One region of the Nonomuraea sp. bgisy101 genome, then DNA from elsewhere that is predicted to be linked to it. Evidence: riboswitches for the same ligand, from Rfam matches in the RefSeq annotation. Region 1 holds a riboswitch; the other holds the start of a gene.
The links. A riboswitch is a leader RNA that binds a small molecule or an ion and turns the genes downstream of it on or off. The one in region 1 is predicted to bind cyclic di-AMP.

Region 2: linked by a shared signal. The riboswitch ahead of AC3EO4_RS34790 (hypothetical protein) and the one ahead of AC3EO4_RS01280 (C40 family peptidase) in region 1 are both predicted to bind cyclic di-AMP.

Annotation. Positions count from the first base shown of each region.
Region 1 covers NZ_JBYITD010000001.1:266,492-274,100, forward strand. Annotated here, with positions in the region: gene AC3EO4_RS01270 (C40 family peptidase) at 1-810, shown strand, start outside; gene AC3EO4_RS01275 (LysR family transcriptional regulator) at 774-1,679, opposite strand; cyclic di-AMP (ydaO/yuaA leader) riboswitch at 2,023-2,165, shown strand; gene AC3EO4_RS01280 (C40 family peptidase) at 2,188-2,745, shown strand; gene AC3EO4_RS01285 (hypothetical protein) at 2,815-3,630, shown strand; gene AC3EO4_RS01290 (M48 family metallopeptidase) at 3,627-4,850, shown strand; gene AC3EO4_RS01295 (glycosyltransferase family 4 protein) at 4,978-6,066, shown strand; gene AC3EO4_RS01300 (FAD-binding oxidoreductase) at 6,187-7,554, opposite strand.
Region 2 covers NZ_JBYITD010000022.1:17,569-25,177, reverse strand. Annotated here, with positions in the region: gene AC3EO4_RS34810 (NAD(P)-dependent oxidoreductase) at 1-513, opposite strand, end outside; gene AC3EO4_RS34805 (winged helix-turn-helix transcriptional regulator) at 568-927, shown strand; gene AC3EO4_RS34800 (hypothetical protein) at 1,022-1,780, shown strand; gene AC3EO4_RS34795 (alpha/beta fold hydrolase) at 1,737-2,609, opposite strand; gene AC3EO4_RS34790 (hypothetical protein) at 2,650-3,498, opposite strand; cyclic di-AMP (ydaO/yuaA leader) riboswitch at 3,654-3,788, opposite strand; gene AC3EO4_RS34785 (hypothetical protein) at 4,106-4,477, opposite strand; gene AC3EO4_RS34780 (roadblock/LC7 domain-containing protein) at 4,501-4,872, opposite strand; gene AC3EO4_RS34775 (hypothetical protein) at 4,902-5,708, opposite strand; gene AC3EO4_RS34770 (roadblock/LC7 domain-containing protein) at 5,710-6,084, opposite strand; gene AC3EO4_RS34765 (DUF5302 domain-containing protein) at 6,361-6,564, opposite strand; gene AC3EO4_RS34760 (DUF1707 domain-containing protein) at 6,643-7,236, shown strand; tRNA gene AC3EO4_RS34755 (tRNA-Lys) at 7,424-7,497, opposite strand; gene AC3EO4_RS34750 (class F sortase) at 7,549-7,609, opposite strand, start outside.

The DNA.
Region 1 (7,609 bases):
ACCGCCACCGAGAAGTACAAGAAGGCCAAGAAGACCTTCACCGGCCTCAACAACCGGTACAAGAGCAAGGTGGCCAAGGTGGCCGGCCTGCGGGCCGAGGTCGTCGGCATGGCGGTCAACGCCTACCAGGGCGCCGACATGACCTCGTGGACCACGATGCTGAGCGACGCCGACCCCACGGCGACCCTCGGCAGCATGGCGCTCATGGACCAGATGACGAACGAGCGGGCGCAGGTGCTCGCCGTCTTCGACCAGGAGAACCGCCAGCTCAAGGCCGACAAGGAGCAGGCCAAGGGCGCGCTCACCGAGGCGGACAAGCTGCGCGACGAGGTCAAGTCGGAGAAGGACAAGGTCCTCGAGCTGATCAAGGAGCAGGAGAAGCTGCTGCGCAAGCTCGGCGCCTACAAGGTCGGCAACCCGAACAGCACCGGCATCAAGTACACCGGTTCGGCCTCCGGCAACGCGGCCTCCGTGCTCAGCTTCGCCTTCGCCCAGGTCGGCAAGCCCTACCAGTACGGCGGGACCGGGCCCGGCGGCTGGGACTGCTCGGGCCTGACCCAGGCCTCGTGGCGGGCGGGCGGCGTGTCGCTGCCGCGGACGACGTGGGAGCAGTGGGCGTGGGGCGCCAAGCGCAGGGTCTCGCTCGACGCCCTGCAGCCCGGCGACCTCATCTTCAGCGAGGGCCTCGGGCACGTGAGCATCTACGCGGGCGACGGCAAGATCGTGCACGCCCCCCAGACGGGTGACGTGGTGAAGGTCGTCCCCCTGTCCGCCTACGGCAGGCGGCTCGTCGGCGCCATCCGCCCGTAGGCCTCGCCCATCTCGCGCAACACCTCCAGATAGGCGCTCACCGCGGGCGGGCGTCCACGCGCAGGCAGGAAGACGGCGCTGATCCGCCTGGCGGGCAGCCGCGGCGAGGGCTCCACCAGCCTGATGTCGGCGCGTACGGCCCTGCCCGCGATCGACGGGTAGAGCATCGCCCCGACCCCAGCCGCCACCAGACCCTGGCGGCCGTTCCAGTCGTCGCACAGGTGGCTGATCCTCGGCGCGCGGCCCATCGCGGCCGCCAGCTCCGCGATGGGGCCCAGGCAGTCGGGGTGGGTGCCGTCGATCCACGGCTCGTCGGCCAGGTCGGCCAGCCGTACGCGCTCGGCCGCCGCCAGCGGGTGCTCGGCGGGCAGGGCGACCAGCAGCTCGTCCTCGAACAGGTCGAGCACCTCGAGCCCGGGTTCGGGAGCGGCGTCCCATGAGGTGCGCAGGTCGACGTCGATCGCGCCTTCCATCAAGCCCTCCCCGCCGACGGTGAGGGAGAGTTCGACGGCGGGGCGGGCAGCGGCGAAACGGCGGAAGCTCTCGGGGACGAACCAGGTGGCCGCGCTGGGGAAGGCCGCGACCCTGACCGTGCCGGCCTCGGCCGTGGTGAAGGCCCGCAACCTGGTCTCGAACAGGCTCATCCCGTTGAGCACGGCCTCGGCCTGCTCGATGGCCGCCAGGCCCGCCTCGGTGGGCTGGACGCCTCTCGGACGGCGGTGGAAGAGCGTGACGCCGGTGCGGCGTTCGAGGGTGGCGATCTGTCTCGAGACGGCCGGCTGGGTCATCGACAGGGCCTCGGCCGCTCCCGAGAAGGAGCCGCGCCGTCCGACCTCCAGCAGCACGCGAAGCGACCACGTATCAAGCATGCCGAGAGCTTATGGGTAGGGCGTAAGCTCTCGCTTCCGGCTCATGTTACTGGTGTGACATATGTGACAAATGGGACCTGACAAGTCGTCATCGGTACAAGTGTGACAAGGGTCACTTTCGCCCGACGAAGGGCTCTGTGGAGCAGCGGATCCGGTCCTGACAAGTGCCGGTCGGTGATCTTGACATCTTTACTTCGGCTTTGCCTGCCGTTGGGCATCCAGGTACCTTCTCGCATCGCGGCGACCAAGCCATGGCGCCGGCAACGTCCACCGGCCCGCGAAGTGGCCGGTGTGCGCGCAAAAGATCCGCTGGTCGCCGCGCCGAGGCCGCTGAGAGGCGTGCGCGGTCGACCTGCCGAATCCGTGCGGCATGGAGCACGGAGCCGGGGACCCACGTACCTGGGGTGAATCCGGCCTTCGGGCCGGAAGGGCGACTTCCACGCCCGAACCCGTCAGCTAACCCGGTAGGCATTCGTGGAAGTCCCGAGGAGACGTTCTGTCTACCCCCTTGAAGAAAACCCGTCTGTCCTGCCTTGCCCTGAGCGGCGTCGTGGCGGCGATGGGAGGAGTCGTCCTCCACGCACCCACGGCACAGGCGACCGTGACCGCTGAGGCGGTGAGCACCCTGAAGACGGTGAGCACCGCGCAGACGGCCGCGGCGTCGACGTCCAAGGCGAAGCAGCAGACCAAGGCCGCTCGGCAGAAGGTGAAGGCCGCCAAGGCCGTCGCCATGGCGAAGAAGCAGGTCGGCGACCCGTATCGCTTCGGCGGCACGGGACCGGGTGCCTTCGACTGCTCAGGACTGGTCCAGTACGCCTGGGCCAAGGCCGGCATCAAGATCCCGCGCGTGACGTACAGCCAGTACTCGCGCATCAGGAAGAAGGTCACATGGAGCAACCTCAAGCCAGGTGACCTGATGTTCTTCCGCGGGAAAGGCCACGTGGGCATGTTCGTCGGCCACGGCCGGATGATCCACTCGCCGAGCACAGGCAAGACCGTGCGGATCGAGAAGCTCAGCGGCTGGCGCAAGGCCTCCTTCGCCGGCGCGGTCCGCCCCGGCGCCTAGCCGGACGTCCAGAACCCCGTCCACCCCCCTCGGACGGGGTTCTGGCCTGTCCGGGCTAGCATCGCAGCCGTGGTGACCCGCAGAACGCTGCTGGCGGCCGCGCTGGCCTGCCCCGCGATCTGCACGGTGGCGGGGTCGGCGGGGCGTCGGCTGCCGCCCGAGGCCAGAGGGCTGTGGGCGGCCGGCGTCACCGTGGCGTACGGCACGCGCTCGCTCGTCGTGGGCCACGACACCGAGGCCGCGCTCCTCCGCGACCTCGCCTCCAGAGCCGACGCGGCCGCGCTCACCGTCTCCGCCGTCCTGCGGCGCGCCGTACGGCCGTTGGTGCTGGTGCCCAGGACCTCCGCGGAGGCCGCCGCGCTCGCGGGCACGGGAGCCGTGGAAGGACTGGCCGCGCTGGCCTCGCAGGGACGGGTGATCGTCCTGCCCGGCGCGTTCGCGCGGCTGACGCCCGTCGGCCGCGACGTCGTCCTCGCCCACGAGCTCACCCACGTGGCCGCCGGCACCGAAGGACGGCCCGTGTGGCTGCGGGAGGGCTTCGCCGACTACGTCGGCTACCTGCGCTCGGGCCTCCCCACGCGGGTGGCGGCGGCGGAGCTGGCGGCCGAGGCGCGCGCGGGACTGCTCCCTTCCGCGCTGCCCGCCGACGCCGACTTCGCGCCGGGCTCGCCGCGACTCGCGCAGGTCTACCAGGAGGCGTGGCTGGCCTGCCGGCTGGTCGCCACCGTGTACGGCGAGCATGCGCTCGTCGACCTCTACCATCGGGCTGCCGGACAGGATCTCGACCACGCGCTGGAGCCGCTGGGCCTGTCGGTCCGCGCGCTCGTCACACGTTGGCGGGAGTATGTCCGGGACGAGCTGACCGGCGCGAAGGGAAACGGATGAGGCGGCTGGACCGGCAGGCGGGCATCGCGCTGGTGGTGCTCGGGGCGGCGATCCTCGCGGTCGTGGCGTTCACCACGCCGTGGGACCTCCTGCGGGGTGCGCCCTCCGTACCGCCCGATCCCGCGCGGGACTTCACCGCCGCCGAGATCGCCCGAGCCCGAGCCTTCGACGCGGCCACCAGCGTGCCGGCCTACCTGTCACTCGGGCTGACCGTCGTGTTCGCGGGACTGCTCGTGGCCACGCCACTCGGCGCGCGCCTGCTCGGCAGGCTCAGAGGGCCGTGGTGGCTGCGGGTCGTCCTCGGTGTCGTCGTGCTGACCGCCGTCGTCGAGCTGCTGCGCTGGCCGCTCGGCATGTGGTTCGAGACCGAGCTGCGCGCCTTCGGGCTCTCCACCCAGAACTGGGGGAGCTGGACGGGCGACAGGTTGAAGTCCATCGGCGTGCGCGTCGTGCTGCTGTCCGTCATGGTGCTGGCGATCGTCGGCCTGGCCAGGCGCTTCAAGCGGTGGTGGGTGCCCGCGGCCGCCGGAGCGTTCGTGCTGACGGTGGGGGCCTCCTTCATCTACCCCGTCGTCTTCGAGCCGCTCTTCAACGACTTCACCCCGATGCCCGCGGGACAGCTGCGCACCCGGCTGCTCGACCTGGCCGAGCGGGCCGACGTGCCCGTCGAGGATGTGCTCGTCGCCGACGCCTCCCGCAGGACCACCGCGCTCAACGCCTACGTGTCCGGGTTCGGCGCGACGCGCAGGATCGTCGTCTACGACACGCTGCTTGCCGCGCCGGAGAAGGAGGTGGAGCTGATCATCGCGCACGAGCTGGGACACGCCAAGTACAACGACGTGCTCCACGGCACGCTGGTGGGCGGGCTCGGCGCGGCCTTCGGGGCGGTGCTGCTGTTCTGTGTGGCCCCGCTGTGGCGGCGGCCGCTCTCGGATCCGCTGGCGGTGGGCGCCGTCATGGGATTCCTCTCGCTGGCGACCGTGCTGTCGGGGCCCGCCCAGAACGTCGTCAGCCGTCACGTCGAGGCCAGAGCCGACCTGCACGCGCTCGACCTCACCCGTGACCCTGAGACGTTCATCTCCATGCAAAAGCGGCTTGCCATTACCAACATTTCGGACTTGTCGCCGGATGTCGTGGAATATGTGCTCTATGCCTCGCACCCGACCGCACCACAGCGCATCGCCATGGCCCGCTCATGGGAGCTCATGAACATCCCGTGAGCACGGGCCTGCCCATGACCGCGGCCCGTCCCGCGATCATGGCTCTCTCCGTGGCCGCGGCCCGTCCCGCGACCACGGCCCTCCCTGTGACCGCGGCCCGTCCCGCGACCACGGTCCGGGGGCGCCCATGACCCGGGTCCTCATCGTCACGAACGACTTCCCGCCCCGGCCGGGCGGCATCCAGTCGTTCGTGCACGGGCTCGCGCTCCGGACCCCCTCCGTCCTCGTCTACGCCTCACGATGGCGCGGCTGCGAGGAGTTCGACCGGCGGCAGCCGTACCCCGTCGTCAGGCATCCCACCTCGCTCATGCTCCCCACGGTGGCCGCGGCGCGAAGGGCGGCAGGGCTCGTGGCCGACCATCGCGCCGACACCGTCGTCTTCGGCGCGGCTGCCCCGCTCGGGCTCCTCGCGCCCCGCCTGCGCGCCGCGGGCGCGCGCAGGATCGTCATGCTCACCCACGGGCACGAGTCCTCGCCGCTGTTCCGCCCGCTGATGCGGCGGATCGGTGACCACGCGGACGTGGTGACCTACCTGGGGTCCTACACCCACGCCAGGCTCGCGGGCGTGGTGCCCGCCGCCAAGCTCGTCCGGCTCGCGCCGGGCGTCGACCCGGTCCTCTTCCACCCGTCGGTGGAAGCCGCCGACCTGCGACGCTCGCTCGGGCTCGACGGCAGGCCGGTCGCGGTGTGCGTGTCGAGGCTCGTCCCCCGCAAAGGGCAGGACCAGCTGATCAGGGCGTGGCCTCTGGTGTTGCGGGCCGTCCCCTCCGCGGTGCTCCTCATCGTCGGCGGCGGGCCCGACCGCCGGCGCCTCATCCGCATGGCGGCGCCCCTCGGCCAGTCGGTACGGTTCACCGGGATCGTGCCTTCTTCGCTGCTTCCTTCGTACTACGCGGTGGGCGACGTCTTCGCCATGCCGTGCAGGACACGGCTCGGCGGGATCGACGTCGAGGGGCTGGGGATCGTGTTCCTCGAGGCGTCCGCGACCGGGCTGCCCGTCGTCGCGGGGGCGTCCGGCGGGGCTCCCGACGCGGTACGGCACGGCGAGACCGGGCTCGTCGTGGACGGCAGGTCGGTGGACGAGGTGGCGGGCGCGCTGATCGACCTGCTGGCGGATCCCGAACGGGCACGGAAGATGGGCGAGCGGGGCAGGGAGTGGGTGTCGGGCGAATGGGACTGGGAGCACGTCGCCGCCCGCTTCCACACCCTCCTGTGACCGCGTGCGCGATGCCGCCGGCCCTCATGCCGCTCACGGTGAACCACGGGCCTCCTGGGCACGCCGTCTGAGGGCAACCGAGACCGACCGGCTGCCCTCAGCATCGCCGCCGGCCACCGCTCAACCGGGGTGGATGTTCTTGTTGTGGTGGAAGGCGTTGTCGGGGTCGTACTTGGCCTTGACCTCGGCGAGTCGCCGGTAGGTGTGATCGCCGTAGGCTTCCCGCACGCGGCTTGAGTCGTCGTCGGAATCCAGGAAGTTGACGTAGACGCCGGCGCGGTGCGGCTGAAGGGCCTCAAGGAACCCCCGGGCCCAGGCGGTCTCGGCCGCGGCCCGCTCCCCGGACTCGTCGGGGAGCCACACGGCGTCGATGACGATGTTGCGTTCCACGTCGCGACCGGTGTAGGCGGTAGCGTCGTCGGGGACCCGTGCGACGGCGCCGCCCATGTGGAACATCGCCGCGTATGTCCGGGGTGAGCCTGCGGTGTAGGCGTGATCGGCGATGGTGTCGATGGCCCCGTCGGAGAGGCCCGCGAGGTTCGTGGCCTTCCAGTAGTAGTGCCACCCGTGGGGGACGGAGTCGTCCAGGCCGCTCTGGTGGGCCACGTATGGGGTGGGGGCGAGCAGGTCCACGAGCGGCGTCCCGAACCGCCGCAGGGCCCGCACCGCACGTTCGCCGTCCTCGACGGCGCCGGCGTAGCAGCAGGCGACGGCGATGGCCGGCCGATAGTGCAGGTCCTCGGGGATGACCGGCAGCGGGGGGACGGTGCCGAGCCTGACGACGGTGCCGAGCTCGTCGGGCGCCGCGGCGGTGAAGTCCCGGTAGAAGCGCAGCACGTCGGCGGTGTCGTCGGCCGCCCAGAAGACCGGTCCGGCCATCACGGTCGGGCCGACGGGGTGCAGCGCGAAGCGGAACGAGGTGACGACACCGAAGTTGCCGCCGCCGCCTCGCAGCGCCCAGAACAGATCAGGGTGTTCGTCCGCGGACGCCCGGACGATGCCGCCCTCGGCGGTGACCACCTCGGCGGCCAGCAGGTTGTCGACGGCGAGCCCGTGTTTGCGCATGAGGAAGCCGATGCCGCCGCCGAGCGTGAGCCCGGCGACCCCGGTGTGGCTCACGATGCCGCCGGTAGTGGCCAGACCGTGGGTCTGCGTCTCATGGTCGACGTCGCCCCACAGAGCGCCACCCTGGACCCGAGCGGTGCGGCCGGCGGGGTCGACCCACACGGCCCGCATCGCCGAGAGGTCGATGACGATCCCGTCGTCGCACGCCGCGGTGCCGGCCACGTTGTGACCCCCGCCCCGGACGGCGATCTCCAGGTCGTGGTCGCGGGCGAAGCGCATGGCCGCGGCCACGTCGGCGGTCCCGCCGCATCGTGCGATCACCCGGGGGCGCCGGTCGACGGCACCGTTCCACACGGCTCGGGCGGTGTCGTAGTCGGTGTGGTCAGCGGTGATGAGCCGGCCCCGGAATCCATCGATCTTCATCGCGGTCGCCTCCTTCTTGCTCAAGCGGCCGACTTGCTCAATAGTCGGTGTCGTC
Region 2 (7,609 bases), on a different contig from region 1:
GCTGTTGCTGTGCTCGTCGGTGAGCAGTTGGTCGCCGCCGACGCGGAAGGAGCCGGTCCGCTCGCCCGGCTCGATCACCGCGGCGGGGGCGACGTAGGTCCAGTCGAGGTCGGCGACCTCCCGGTAGAGCGCGAGAGCCGCCCGCTGGGAGAGCGACTCCTTCTTGTAGATCTCCGGGAAGTCGGGGGTGTCGACGAGGTCGAGGCCGGGCGCCACCTCGAGGCCGCCCGCGCCGCCGACGGTGATCAGCCGCCTGACGCCCGCCTCGCGGACGCCGTCGATCAGGGCCCTGGTGGCGGCGAGGAAGGGCGCCTCGGGCTCCGAGCCGTCGCGTGGCGGCGCGATCGCGGAGATCACCACGTCATACCCCTTGGCGAGTTCTCCGGTCTGTGTGACGTCGCCCTTGACCGGGCCCGACCTGCTGACGCCGGTGACCTCGTGACCGCGATCGCCCAGCTCAGCGGCGATGCGCTGACCGATCATGCCGGTCGCGCCGAAAAGTAGGATCTTCATGCCCCCAATGGTATCCATTTGATACTGGTTACTTCATCGTGCTATAGGTACCTCATGGATACTGGCGATGCCTTCGACGCGAACTGCCCGACCCGGCTGGTTCTCGACCGCATCGGCGACAAATGGTCGGTGCTCGTGCTGTTGAGCCTCGCCAAGGGCTCGATGCGTTTCACGGAGTTGCGCGACCGCATCGGCGGCGTGACCCCGAAGGTGCTGACCCAGACGCTGCGCGCCATGGAGTACGACGGACTGCTGACCAGGAAGGTCTACGCCGAGGTACCGCCCAAGGTGGAATACACGCTCACCGATCTGGGCCACTCGCTGCACCAGCCGGTCGCCGCGGTCGCCCGGTGGGCGGAGAGCAACATCGGCAGGATTCTCAGCAGCAGGGAGGCCGCCGACCACGCACGGTGATCTCTCCTACCCGGGGCAGCTTTTCTCCGCCCGGGATGAAGATATCCATCACCGGTCTCTTCCGGTCCGGCTCGAGCCTTCATAGCCTGGCTCGGTGCGTCCGCTGGAGAGCCTCCTCGCCGGGCTGGCGGGAGTGTGCTCGTCCGGCGCCCTGCGCGTGGGCAGGGCGGGCGTGGTCTACCTGCTCGAGGGCAAAGTGACCTACATGGAGAGCGCCGAGACGCCTGGCATCGAGGAGCTGCTCACCGGCGGCGGCCGGGTGACCCCCGCCGACCTGGACAGGGCCGTGGCGCGCCGCGAGGGCGGTGAGCCGCTGTTCGGCGAGGGCCTGCTGACGCGCGAGGAGCTGGCCGAGCATCTGCGCAGGGTCGTGCTCGACGCCGCGCTCGTGCTGTTCGGGATCGACAACACCAGGCCCAAGTTCCAGCCGAGCGAGCGCCACTGGCTGGGCCCGCACTGGCACTTCGAGGTCGACGAGCTCATCGCCGAGTGCGGGCGCAGGAGCACGGAGCTGGACGACGTCTGGCCCTCGGACGAGCTCGACGCCGCGCCCGTGGTGCCCGTCCCCCGCCTGCCGGGCGAGCGCGTCACGCTCACCGACCGCCAGTGGGAGATCCTGGTCCACGCCGACGGCAGCGCGACGCCGCTCCAGCTCGCCAGGCGGCTGGACACGACGGCGTACACCGTGCTGCTCGCCGTACGGGAGCTGGCGGCGGCCGACCTGCTGGTGAAGCCCCGCCGCGAGCGAGGGCTGCCCAAGCGCGTCGCCAAGCCCCCCGGCACCGAGGTGCGGCACGAGCCGGCCGACCTCAGTCTGCTGCGGCGACTGAAGAGCGCTCTTGAAGATCTGTGACGGCGTCCATGATCTGCTCCCACAGCGGGCGGGGCAGATCGTGGCCCATGCCGGGGAAGGTCATCAGCCGCGCGCCGGGGATCGCGGCGGCCGTGGCCCTGCCGCCGGAGACCTGCACCAGCACGTCGGCCTCGCCGTGGACCACCAGGGCGGGCATCCGCAGGCGGCCCAACCCCTCGGTACGGTCGCCCGAGGCCAGGATGGCGGCCAGCTGCCTGGTGGTCCCCGCGGGATCGTAGTCGCGGTCGTAGGCCAGGCCCGCGAGCTTCGCGATCCGCTCGCGGTCGAGCTCGTAACCGGGTGAGCCGATCACCGTCCAGACCTCCAGGGCCCGCTCGATCGCGGCCTGCCGGTCGGGAGCGGGAGCGGAGAACAGCGCGGCCGTCGCCTCGGGGGTGGGCGGCCCCGCGTCGGGGCTGGGGGTCGACATGATGGAGGTGAGCGTGAGCACCCTGCCGGGATGCGCGATGGCGAGCGCCTGAGCGATCATGCCGCCCATCGAGACGCCCAGCACGTGGGCCGCGGGCCAGCCGAGGGCGTCCATCAGGCCGGCCGCGTCGTCGGCCATGTCGCTCAGCAGGTAGGGCGCCGCCGCGCCCGGGGTGAGGTCGGGCACGCCCGCCTCGGAGAAATGGGTGGAGAGCCCCACGTCGCGGTTGTCGTACCTGACGACGTGGTGGCCCCTCCCGGCGAGCAGTTCGCAGAACTCGTCGTCCCAGTGGACCAGCTGGGATCCGAGTCCCATGATCAGCAGGAGGGGCCTGTCACGGGGGGTGCCGAAGGTGTCGTAGGCGATCTCGATACCGTTGGCATGCGCCTTGAGCGTCACGCGAAACAGAATCCCATTCTGTTTCGCGCGGCGGCAAGGCCTAGCGGGAGACGACCTTGCGCAGGTGGCCGCGGCCCAGGTAGCCGACGCCACCGACGATCGCCAGACCGCCGATGAGGGCGAGAGCGGTACCGGTGTGGCCGTTCTCGTCCGTGGTCTCGGTACGGGCGGCGGTGGTGGTGGCGGCGCCCGTGTCGAACGAGGCGGGCTGGACGGACGCGCCGCCCTGCGCCTCTTCCTCGGCCTTCACCGCGGCGATCCGCTTGGCCTCGGCCTTCTTGGCCTCCTCGGCCTTCTTCGCCTTGGCGAGGGCGAGGAGGTCGACCGGCGGCTTGGCCGGGTTCCTGTCCTTACGGCTCCACGCACCGGTGGAGAAGGCGACGGGGTGGTTCTTCTTGCCCACGCCGTTGCCCCACTTGGTGATGACGTACTGGATCTTGATGTGCCCCTCGCCGCCGATGCCGTCCACGCCCAGCGTGTCGGAGTTGAACCTGCCGCCGGTGAGCTCGGCGAAGGTCTTGGCGTCGAGGTCGAGCATGATGCCGTTGTTCGAGGGGTTGCCGGGACCGCGGTCGCCGACGAAGAAGGGGGCCTTCTTGCCCTTGTAGACGACGTAGCCCTCGGTCATGAGGGGCCAGCTCGGGCTGGCGATCAGACCCTTGCGCATCGGAATGCCACTGGCGGGCAGGCCGGTGTCACCGGCGCGGCCGGAGGCGTCGTCCCAGTAGTAGGAGGCGGTGGTGGACCCCTGGAGGAGGGTCCGCTGCTGGGTGACCTGGCTGATGTCGGGCCCAGAGGGCTCGGCGAGAGCGGCGGCGGCACCGGTGCCTACGGCGAGGGCGGTGGTGACGAGCAGGGCGGAAACGCGCATGCCAAAGCGGCGGGTCATGAAAGTCCTTTGTGCGAGGGAATGGGCAGTCCGCGCTCGAATGAAGATCAGGCAAAGGCGTAGCCGGGCATGGGCCTAACAGTCGCTACGCAAAGGAGAGCGCGAAGAAGCGGGGGAAAGCGCCGCTCAGTTTGGGGGGTGGTAGTACACGAGTGTGGTCCTCTCCATCTCGCCTACCGGGTTAGCTGACGGGTTCGGGCGTGGAGATGCCCTACCGGCACTGGGCCGGATTCACCCCAAAGAGATGGGTCCCCGGTTCCCGCGTTCGCGGGATTCGGCGCCGACCAGCCTGCTCTTCCTTGTGAAGGGCACGTCACCGGTCGGTAACGCAATGGACTCTAGGCGCAAACCACCCCAAAGGCAAAAGCAAAGCCATGAATCGGAAAGAAGATCTACCTTTTATCGTCACGAATCGACAGGCCCAGAAGACACGAAAACCCCTGCGAAACAACGGGTTTCACGGGGTCCGGCATGGTAAATCGATCAGAAGTCAAAAATCATGGAAGAGTCATGGTCGAACGCCGGATTCGGCACGGCGCGAGGGGCGCGGCCCAGGCCGTACGGCACGCCCCGTGTCCGCCGCGCCGCGGACACGGGGCGCGGTCCGTCAGACCTCGAGCTTCTCCTCGATCGAGCGCAGCTGGTGCCGCGCCATCGCCAGGTTCGCCCTGCCGCGGTCCAGCGCGAGGTAAAGGAACAGTCCCTTGCCGCCCCTGCCGGTCATCGGCCTGATGATGTGGTACTGGCCGGTCAGCGTGATGAGAATGTCCTCGATGGTGTCCTTGAGGCCGAGGGAGTCCATCGTGCGCATCTTGGCCTTGACGACCTCGGTGTTGCCCGCGGCGGCCACCTGCAGGTCCAGGTCCTTGGAGCCGCCGAGGGCGCCCAGGGCCATGCCGCTGCCGTAGTCGACCACGACGGCGCCGAGAGCGCCGTCGATCGCCATCATCTCCTTGAGGGAGACGTCCATGCTCGCCATGCGTTCCTCCGTGTGGATGTGAGTCACTTTCGCGATGCGATGGCGGCAACACTCGCCGCCGTCTTGCGACCCTCCAGCCGCAGCAGCCCCAGGTTGGTGCCAGGGTCGGCCAGGACTGTGAGGACGATCGTGGGGCCGGCCGCGTAGAAGGCGGCGAAGCCCGCGGTGCCCGAGATGAGGGTTTCCTCCAGGGCGCCCTTGCCTGCCAGGATGGCCATGCGCTTGCTGAGCGCGAGGAGGGCCGCCGAGAGCGCCGCCGTCTGCTCGACGTTGCCGCCCGTCAGGTCGCTGGCGATGGTCAGCCCGTCCACGCTGCAGGCGATGCTCCCGCTGACGTCGGGAGTGCGTTCACGCAGGAGCACCATCTCTCTCAGCACCTCGTCCCGCAGCTCCACCGGTGGCCTCCTTCTGAGTGAGGGGAACCTCACGACAGCTCCTCCAGCGCCTTCTTCAGCCGGATCAGCAGGTTGATGTCGGTCGGGTCCGCGGTCACCACGGGCCCGAGTGGCAGGGCAGGAGCGTCGGGGTCGGGCCGCGGCCGCGACTCCTCGTCCCGGCCGAGCCGCCTGGGCAGCGGCGGCGGCATGCCCTCCGAACGTGCGAGCAGCCCCGCCGCGGCAAGGCGGCGTACGGCCAGCAGCGTCGCGTAACCGGGTCTGCCGAGCTTCATCGCCAGTTCCAGTGGGGTGGCCGCGCGGTCGGCGTGGACGAGGATCTCCCACTGCAGGTCGTTCAGCACGACGCGATGGCCGGGCAGCCGCCTGACCGGTGCCACGGGCGCTGTGTCCACGTCGGCCGACGGCCAGATCCCCGTCAACTGAGCCCTCCTCCGCCCGCACTCGCGGACGATCTCCTCGACCTCGAAGTACCAGTGGGAGCCCAGCCAGTGCCGCTCCCCCGGCCGGAACTTGGGCCTGGTCCCGGTGACGGGCAACAGGAAGTAGGCCGCGTCGAGCACCGCGCCGAGCACGCAGTGCTGCAGCTCGCCCTTGGTGACCATGCCGTCCTCGACCAGGCGCGCGCCGCCGCCCTCTCGCTGGGCCCTGCGCAGCGCGGGAGCCGAGACCCTGCCGCTGGCGATCAGCACGTCCTCGGCCCTCGGTGTGTCCGCGCACTCCATGTAGGTGACCCGTCCGGCGTCCATGAAGATCGTGCCCGCCCGCCCCACCCGCAGGGCGCCCGTCGAGCGTTGCCTCGCCAGCCCGGCGAGCAGCGTGTCCAGTACCGGCATGTCACTTGGTCAACTGTCCTGAGATGGCCTGCAGTCGGTAGCGGGCAAGGGCGAGGTTGGCTCGCTCCTTGTCCAGCCGCACGTAGAGGACCAGCGGCCCCTCGAACGGCGACACCAGGTGGCGCACCAGGTGGTGGCCCTTGTCAGTGGTGACGAGCATCTCGTCGACGCGGATCGTTCCATCCGGGGAGCTCTGGGCGAGCCCGTCCGTCGTGTGGCGCAGCGCCTCGCTCAGCGCCGCCGCCGACCGTTCGACGTCGAGGCCCTCGCTTCCACTCGCGGCCACCGCCATGCCGCTGATGTGGTCGACCACCATCGCGTCGAGGGCGCCGGGTATGGCCATGACCTCGGCCAGGCAGTCATCGAGTCCCAGCACGAACCCTCCCTCACCATCGCGCTGACCGGGACAGCGTAGGAGGAGCACGTGCCGCCCCGAAAAAGGGCGAGATCACGGTTATGGATATTTATAGCCAGAGGAGCGAAAAAGCCCATCCGAGTGGCAAGGCTATTCCGCCACGCGGCAATTGAGAATGTTTCTCATATTTATCGCCGAACCACATCACCGCAGCTCAACTCGATGGTGAATCGTTTCAGGCAACACAAAGAGAGGGAGGGTACGGCATGCGCCGTACCCTCCCTGGAACCTGAGGCGTCAGCCGCCGCTCTTACGACGGAAGGTCCGCTTGCTCGAGGCGGGACCGTGGGCGCCGTGAATCTTCGAGGGATCCTTTCCCTTGCCGCCCGCAACCGAGTCTGCGTGCGCGTTGTTCTTGCGCTCCAGCGCCTCGCGGAACTTCCGCTTCAGCTCATCCTCGGGAGCCTCGATGGGCTCGGGTTCCGCCGGTGTTTCAGCCATCAGGACCTCCTGGTCTTGGGGACACTGACAGCTTCGCACGAGCTCACGGGCCACGCGAAACCGGTCTAGGCTTTACCCATGACCCCCCTGCCCGACCGCGACCCGCGGGAGATGCGCGCCGCCGACCTCGACCGCGAGCGCACCGCCGAGATCCTCCGAGCCGCCGCGGGAGACGGACGGCTGGGCATGGAGGAGTTCCATGAGCGGCTCGACCAGGTCTACTCCGCCAAGACCTACGCGGAGCTCGACCTCCTCACGCACGACCTGCCCACCCCTGCCCACACCCCCCTGCCCGTGTCGTCACCCTCGACGACCTCGGGGGCGGACAGCGGCGTCGCGATCGCCGTCATGGGCGGGTTCAAGCGAACCGGCATCTGGCGGGCGCCGCGCGTGCTGACCACCGTCGCCTTCTGGGGCGGCGGCAAGATCGACCTGCGTGAGGCGACGCTGAACGGCGGGGAGATCACGATCAGGGCGTTCGCCGTGATGGGCGGGGTCGACATCATCGTGCCCGAGGACGCCGACGTCGACGTGACCGGCATCGGGGTCATGGGCGGCTTCGACCACGCCGCCGGCGGCGCTGGGGCGCCAGGTGCGCCGCGGATCAGGATCACCGGGTTCTCGTTCTGGGGCGGCGTCGACGTGAAGCGCAAGCGCCGCAAGCGCGAGTAGCCGCCCGCTTGCCGTCGTCCTGCCGGCCGTCCCGCCGCCCGCTTGCCGTCGTCCCGCCGGTCGGCTCGTCGTCAGGTTCCGGGCCACGGTCGAGGCGGCCCTTGTGCCGGGCCGGGTCATTTCGCCTGACATTTCCCCGGAAACAGCGAAAGCCCAGACCGGAGAACCGATCTGGGCTTTCGATTTGTGCGCCGCCAGGGACTCGAACCCCGGACCCGCTGATTAAGAGTCAGCTGCTCTAACCAACTGAGCTAGCGGCGCCCGCGGGAAGAAATATACCCGGCTTCGCGACGCAGGTCGAATCAGCGGGAATCAGGCCGTCTCACCCCCGTGGACGAGCTTGGCGAAGACCACCGTGTTGTCGACGTAGTGC